One region of the Bradyrhizobium sp. USDA 4510 genome, then DNA from elsewhere that is predicted to be linked to it. Evidence: predicted binding sites of a transcription regulator. Region 1 holds the regulator's gene; each other region holds the start of a gene.
What was found. Region 1 encodes PhoB, which activates phosphate uptake and scavenging genes when phosphate is short. Its sites were predicted from a motif close to TGTCATNNANCTGTCAT; they were not measured.
Positions count from the first base shown of each region.

Region 2: the regulator PhoB is predicted to act here: its motif matches at 1,423-1,439, upstream of ACVMDN_RS36845 (alkaline phosphatase).
Region 3: the regulator PhoB is predicted to act here: its motif matches at 1,266-1,282, upstream of ACVMDN_RS14510 (DUF47 domain-containing protein).

Region 1 is NZ_JBSSBT010000001.1:7,326,974-7,329,234, forward strand. It holds gene ACVMDN_RS34145 (GcrA family cell cycle regulator) at 1-420, shown strand, start outside; gene phoB (phosphate regulon transcriptional regulator PhoB) at 661-1,371, opposite strand; gene phoU (phosphate signaling complex protein PhoU) at 1,517-2,233, opposite strand.
Region 2 is NZ_JBSSBT010000001.1:7,931,167-7,933,427, forward strand. It holds gene ACVMDN_RS36845 (alkaline phosphatase) at 1-1,365, opposite strand, end outside; gene ACVMDN_RS36850 (polyketide cyclase) at 1,478-1,843, opposite strand; gene ACVMDN_RS36855 (TetR/AcrR family transcriptional regulator) at 1,940-2,261, shown strand, end outside.
Region 3 is NZ_JBSSBT010000001.1:3,227,943-3,230,203, forward strand. It holds gene ACVMDN_RS14500 (branched-chain amino acid ABC transporter permease) at 1-206, shown strand, start outside; gene ACVMDN_RS14505 (branched-chain amino acid ABC transporter permease) at 208-1,176, shown strand; gene ACVMDN_RS14510 (DUF47 domain-containing protein) at 1,322-1,966, shown strand; gene ACVMDN_RS14515 (inorganic phosphate transporter) at 2,067-2,261, shown strand, end outside.

The DNA of each region.
Region 1 (2,261 bases):
GGCAATGTGACGCGAAACGCCGTGATCGGCAAAGTGCATCGGCTCGGCCTCTCCGGCCGCGCCAAGGCACCCTCCACGGCCGCGCCGCGGCAGCGCAAGGCCCGCCCCGCCCAGCACATGATGCGGGTGGCGCGCCCGGTCTCGCGCGGCAACACCGCGCTGGCGCACGCCTTCGAGGCCGAGATGGAGCCCGATCCGATCTCCTACGACAATGTGGTGCCGATGAGCCAGCGGCTGTCGCTGCTCGAGCTCAACGAGGCCACCTGTCACTGGCCGGTCGGCGATCCCTCGAGCCCGGAATTCTTCTTCTGCGGCGGCAAAGCGCTCGGCGGCCTGCCCTATTGCGCGCATCACTCGCGCGTCGCCTACCAGCCCGCCGCCGATCGCCGCCGGCCGTCGGCGAAACCGCAGATCAAGTGAGCACTCGGGAAAACGACGGAAGACCTCAAAGACAAATCCCCGCGAAAGCGGGGATTTTTTTGTGTGACCCAGCCCGGCTATATCACCAGCGTCGTCCCGGCGCAGGCCGGGACCCATAACCACGAATGGGTGTTGTTAGAAAGCCGTCTGGCCGCGTGCCGATTGCGCTGGCCGCAGCGTATGGGTCCCGGGTTTCGCCGGGACGACGCCGTGTTGCGGTTTATGAATGCCGCATGGCCGTTACGGCTGCGGCTCGGCCTTGGCAAAGCGGTCGTCGAGCGCGTAGCCGGCGCCGCGCACAGTGCGGATCGGATCCTGCTCGCGGCCCGGATTGAGCAGCTTGCGCAGGCGGCCGATATGCACGTCGACGGTGCGCTCATCGATGTAGATGTCGCGGCCCCAGACGCTGTCGAGCAATTGCTCGCGGCTGAACACGCGGCCGGGATGCTCAAGGAAGAATTCGAGCAGGCGATACTCGGTCGGCCCGAGATCGATCGGACGGCCCGAGCGCGCCACGCGGCGCTTCTCGCGGTCGAGCTCGATGTCGCCGTAGGTCAGCACGGTCGCAAGCCGCTCCGGGCTGGCGCGGCGCAACAGGCCCTTCACCCGCGCCAGCAGCTCCGGCACCGAGAACGGCTTGACGATGTAATCGTCCGCGCCGGTGGCAAGCCCGCGCACGCGCTCGCTTTCCTCGCCGCGCGCGGTCAGCATGATGATCGGAAGCTGCTTGGTCTCGGGCCGCGCCCGCAGGCGGCGGCACAGTTCGATGCCGGACAGGCCCGGCAGCATCCAGTCCAGCACCACGAGGTCGGGAACGCGCTCCTTCAGCCTTGTATCCGCATCGTCGCCGCGCCCCACCGTCTCGACATCGTAGCCTTCCGCATCGAGATTGTAGCGCAACAGCGTCGTCAGCGCTTCCTCGTCTTCGACTACCAGAATGCGTGCGCTCATCGGTTTAAGTTCTTTCTCTGTGGTGATCCGTTGCCCAGACGCAAACCGAAACGCTTACTTCCTTGAGCATAGTCCCCGCGGAAACGATTTGTCGCGAGGATCATCCAGTTTCGCTCTTGCCGGTTCCGTGCTTGCCGATCATGCCTCAGTTGCCCGGCACCGTGGTGGCAAAAGTGGTCATGTCGCCCTTCGGGCGCTTGTCGGTGATCTGCTGGCCCTCGATCATGTAGAACACGGTCTCGGCGATATTGGTGGCGTGATCGCCGATCCGCTCGATGTTCTTGGCGCAGAACATCAGATGGATGCAGAACGAGATGTTGCGCGGATCTTCCATCATGTAGGTGAGCAGTTCGCGGAACAGCGAGGTGCAGATCGCATCGACCTCCTCGTCGCCCTTCCAGACGTTCATCGCCGCCGGCAGGTCGTGCGCGGCATAGGCGTCGAGCACCGACTTGACCTGCGACAGCACGAGGTCGGTCATGTGCTCGAGGCCGCGGATCAGCTTCAGCGGCTGGAAATCGCTCTCCAGCGCCGCGACGCGCTTGCCCATGTTCTTGGCGAGGTCGCCGATCCGCTCGAGGTCGGTGGCGACGCGCATCGCGCTGACGATCTCACGCAGATCGATCGCCATCGGCTGGCGGCGGGCGATCGTCAGCACCGCCCGCTCTTCGATGTTGCGCTGCAGATTGTCGATCTCGATGTCGGCGGCGACCACGCGCTTGCCGAGCGCGACGTCGCGACGGATCAGCGCGTCGACCGACTCGGTAATCATCCGTTCGACCAGGCCGCCCATCTCGGCGACCAGGCGAGTCAACTCCTGCAGGTCGCTGTCGAATGCCTTGGCGGTATGTTCAGAAGCCATCGCTTGTCTCCCTCAACCATGATCCCGG
Region 2 (2,261 bases), 600 kb from region 1:
ACCGACGCGCTCGCGCAGCGGCACGTTGGGTGTCGCCGCCATGTCGTCATTGATGGTGCCGACCAGGCTGTTCGGATGGTTGTGGTCGGCCACGACCAGGATCAGCGTGTCGTCGTTGCGCGCTTTCGCCCAGTCCTTTGCCAGCCGCACCGCATTGTCGAGCATGATGGTGTCGTAGACCGCGCGCTCCATGTCGAGCAGATGGGCGTATTTGTCGATCAGGCCGGACTCGACCATCAGGAAGAAACCGGCCTCGTGTTTCGACAGCACCGTGAGCGCGGCCTGGACCTGCTCGGTCAGGTCCGGCTGCTCGGGGAATTTCCTGACGCCGCCGCCCCTCAGGAACTTGCGGTCGAGCGCGCCGTCCATGTTGCCGGCGGCGAACAGGCCGAGCAGTTGGCGGGTGTCCGGTTTGGCCGCGAGCGTGGCGAGTTCGCCTGCGGTCGTCGCGACCGGATAGCCGGCGTCGCGGAAGCGCGCGAGATAGTCGACATCGTCCTTGCGTTTCGATCCGGACGCGGATTGCGGCAGGAAGTTCGCGGAGCCGCCGCCCATCAGCACGTCGGGCTTCGCGTCGAAATATTGCGCGACGATCGCGTCATAGGCGGCGCGGCGGCGGGTATGCGCAACCATCGCCGCCGGGGTCGCGTCCTCGACCTCGGTGTTGGTGACGATGCCGACGGCGAGGCCCGCCCGCCGCTTGGCAAGACTCGCGATGGTCTCGACCCTGGGATCGTCGAGCGGATCGGGCGTGCGATCGGCGTAGACGCCGAGCGCATTGACCGCGGCCTTGTGGCCGGTGGCGTAGGCGCTCGCGGCATTCGCCGAATCGGTGATGATCGAGTCCGAGCCGGCGGTCGCGACCAGCGCCATATGCGGCATGTCGTCGATCGCGAGCTTGCCGCGGCTCTTGCCCTTCGCGATTCCCTTGGAGAGGATTCGCGCGGCGACGCGATGCGACGGCGACATCCCGTCGCCGATGAACAGGATCACGTTCCTGGCCTTGCGTGCCCCGGTGTCGTAGACGGTCCAGCTCACGGTCCGGCTCTGCGTGCCGTCACTGACTTCGACGGCGACCTGCCCAGGCTTGACGAGCGAGACATCGCGCAGCAACAGCGCCGACTGCTCCCGGCCGGCCTCGTGCGCGGTGAATGTGCCGCCCTGGCCGAACACCGCGGCATAGTCCGCGCCGTTCAGCGTGACCTTGAGCTTTGCTTGATCGACCAATTCCGGAAGCTCGACCTTGAAGTCGAATTTGGCGCCGACGAGGATATCGGCGCGATCGATCGGATAGATCGTCTGGGCGAACGCCGGCGCTGCCGACAACACCAGCGTGACGGCCACGCCGGCAACTCCCTTGATCATGATCGATGCTCCGCCCTTGCGCATCATGCGCATCGGGGCGGAGGCTAGTGGCGGCGGATGACGGCGCAATGAGGCGGCGCCGGGGCGTATTGCCGCAAGGGCCGGCGCGATTTCAGCGCGCCATCTGCTGCGGATCGTAGAAGAAGCGCTCTTCGACGAGTTCATCGCCGCGCCAGGTCTGCCAGGCGACCTCCTCCATGCTGCGGACCCTGCCGTCCTTGCCGGTGAATTCGAAGCGCCAGCAGATCGCCGAATGATCGCCGTCAAGCAGGAGCGGCCCGAGCCGCGTGGTCTTGACGCCGGCGACCGCGGCCAGCACCGCCGCCTCGCGCGCCGCCAGCGCCTCGCGGCCGACCCGCCACTCGCCGTCGTTCTCCTGGGTGCGGGCATCGACTGAATAGAAGTTCCTGATCGCGCCGACATGGTCGTTGGACTCGACCGTGTCAGCGAAGGCTTGCAACGTCCTAAGCGAGGGCATCGAGCATTCTCCATTTACCGACTTATAGTCGGTATTTATCGACTGGTAGTCGGTAAGTCAATTGGCTTGCGTCTGGAACTGGGCTAGAGATGCGCCATGGCAACCCAGGCCGAACGGCGCGAGAAAACCAGAGCCGCCATCGTCAAGGCGGCGCGGCGCATTTTTGGCGAGCGCGGCTTCGCCGCTGCGACGATGGACGACATCGCCGCCGGCGCGCGTGTCGCCAAGGGCGCGGTCTATCATCACTTCGCGACCAAGGAGGCGGTGTTCGAGGCGGTGTTCGAGCAGGTGTCGATCGACCTTGTTGCCGATCTCGACCGCATCTCGCGCGCCGAGAACGATCCGCTGGCGGCGATGGTGGCGGGCACGCAGGGCTATTTCGCGGCGTGCTCGAAAGGCCCGACCGGCCAGATCATCT
Region 3 (2,261 bases), 4.1 Mb from region 1:
CCGATCTCATCATTGTGGTGTTCGCGGTGGTCGTGATCGGCGGCATGGGCTCGATCATGGGCTCGATCATCACCGGCTTCGCGCTCGGCGTGATCGAGGGACTGACCAAGTATTTTTATCCCGAGGCCTCCAACACCGTGGTGTTTGTCCTGATGGTGGTGGTGTTGCTGGTGAAGCCAACGGGACTGACGGGACGGGCGGCTTGATATGTCAGCATTGACCGACGATACACTTCCGATCACGCCGCGCGCGATGCGCGACGAAATGATCGTATTCGCCGCGATGGCGCTGCTGCTGGCGATCGTGCCGTGGACGGGGATCTATCCGTTCTTCGTCATGCAGGCGCTGTGCTTCGCGCTGCTCGCCTGCGCCTTCAACCTCCTGATCGGCTATGGCGGCCTGCTGTCATTCGGCCACGCGATGTTCCTCGGCACCGCCGGTTACGTCTCGGCCCACGCGCTGAAGGTGTGGGGGCTGACGCCGGAGCTCGGCATCCTGGTCGGCACCGCGGCCGCGGCCTTGCTCGGCCTGGTCACCGGCTACATCTCGATCAAGCGGCAGGGCATCTATTTCTCGATGATCACGCTGGCGCTGTCGCAGCTGCTTTACTTCCTCTATTTGCAGGCGCCGTTCACCCATGGTGAAGACGGCATCCAGGGCATTCCGCAAGGCCACCTGCTCGGCATCTTCGATCTCTCGAAGCCGCTGGTGCTTTACTATGTCGTGCTGGTCGGCTTCCTCGCCGGGTTCCTGCTGATCTACCGCACCATCAACTCGCCGTTCGGCGAGGTGCTGAAGTCGATCCGCGAAAACGAGCCGCGGGCGATTTCGCTTGGCTACAAGACCGACCAGTACAAGCTGCTCGCCTTCATCCTGTCGGGCACGCTGGCGGGCTTTGCCGGCTCGCTGAAGGTGTTCGTGGCGCAGAATGCCTCGCTCACCGACGTGCACTGGTCGATGTCCGGTGAAATCGTGCTCATGACGCTGGTCGGCGGTCTCGGCACCATCTTCGGCCCGGTGGTCGGCGCCTTCGTGATCATCGCCATGCAGCAATATCTCGCCGGTTTCGGCCAGTGGGTGACGGTGATCCAGGGCGTGATCTTCGTGGCCTGCGTGCTGCTGTTCCGGCGTGGCCTGGTCGGTGAGCTGGCCCATTTGTTGCGGCGGTCGCTGTAGGGCAGGTCCCGGCGACTTTCGGCCGACATAGCGGTGGACGACCGCCCGCTCGGGCGGTCGACCCCGATGCTTTCCCCGCCAGATGCTCTATGACAGTTCTGTGACAGTCGCTAAAAGGGCTGTCCCGGAATGATGGAACTGAGACATGCTGCGCTGGTTTCGCGCCTTCCTGCCCAAGGAAGAGCGGTTTTTCGACCTGTTCGCCCGACACGCCCGGACCTCCGTGCAATGCGCATTGGCGTTGCAGGACATGCTGAAGGGCGGGGAGGAGACTCCGGTCTTTTGCCAGCGCGTCAATCAGTTCGAGAACGACGCCGATAGCGTCACCCGCGAGGTCCTGACCGCGGTTCGCCGCACCTTCATCACCCCGTTCGATCGTGGCGATATCAAGAACCTGATCACCTCGATGGACGACGCGGTCGACCAGATGCAGGCGACCGCAAAGGCGGTCATGCTGTTCGAGGTGCGCGAGTTCGAGCCGCCGATGCGCGAGATGGGCGGCCTGATCGTCGAATGCGCCAATCTGGTCGGCCGCGCGCTGCCCCTGTTGCAGTCGATCGGCCACAACGTCTCGATGCTGACCCAGATCACCGAGGAACTGACCAAGCTCGAGGGCCGGGTCGACGATCTCCAGGATATCGGGCTCAAGGAGCTGTTCCTGAAGCACCGCGACGCCAACACGATGGACTACATCGTCGGCGCGGAGATCTACGACCATCTCGAGAAAGTGGCCGACCGTTTCGACGACGTGGCGAACGAGATCAACTCGATCGTGATCGAGCAAGTCTGAGCATGATCCGGAAAAGTGTGATGCGGTTTTCCCTGCGACAAACACGAAGCGTTTGCGCGGCGATCATGCTCAACAAAGCACAATAGGGCAGGGCCATCACGTGGACGCCACGCTGGGTCTTCCGATTCTGACCATCCTGATCGCGGTCGCGCTGCTGTTCGACTTCCTGAACGGCCTGCACGATGCCGCGAACTCGATCGCGACCATCGTCTCGACCCGCGTGCTGCGGCCGCAATATGCGGTGGTCTGGGCGGCGTTCTTCAACTTCGTCGCGTTCCTCGTGTTCGGCCTGCAC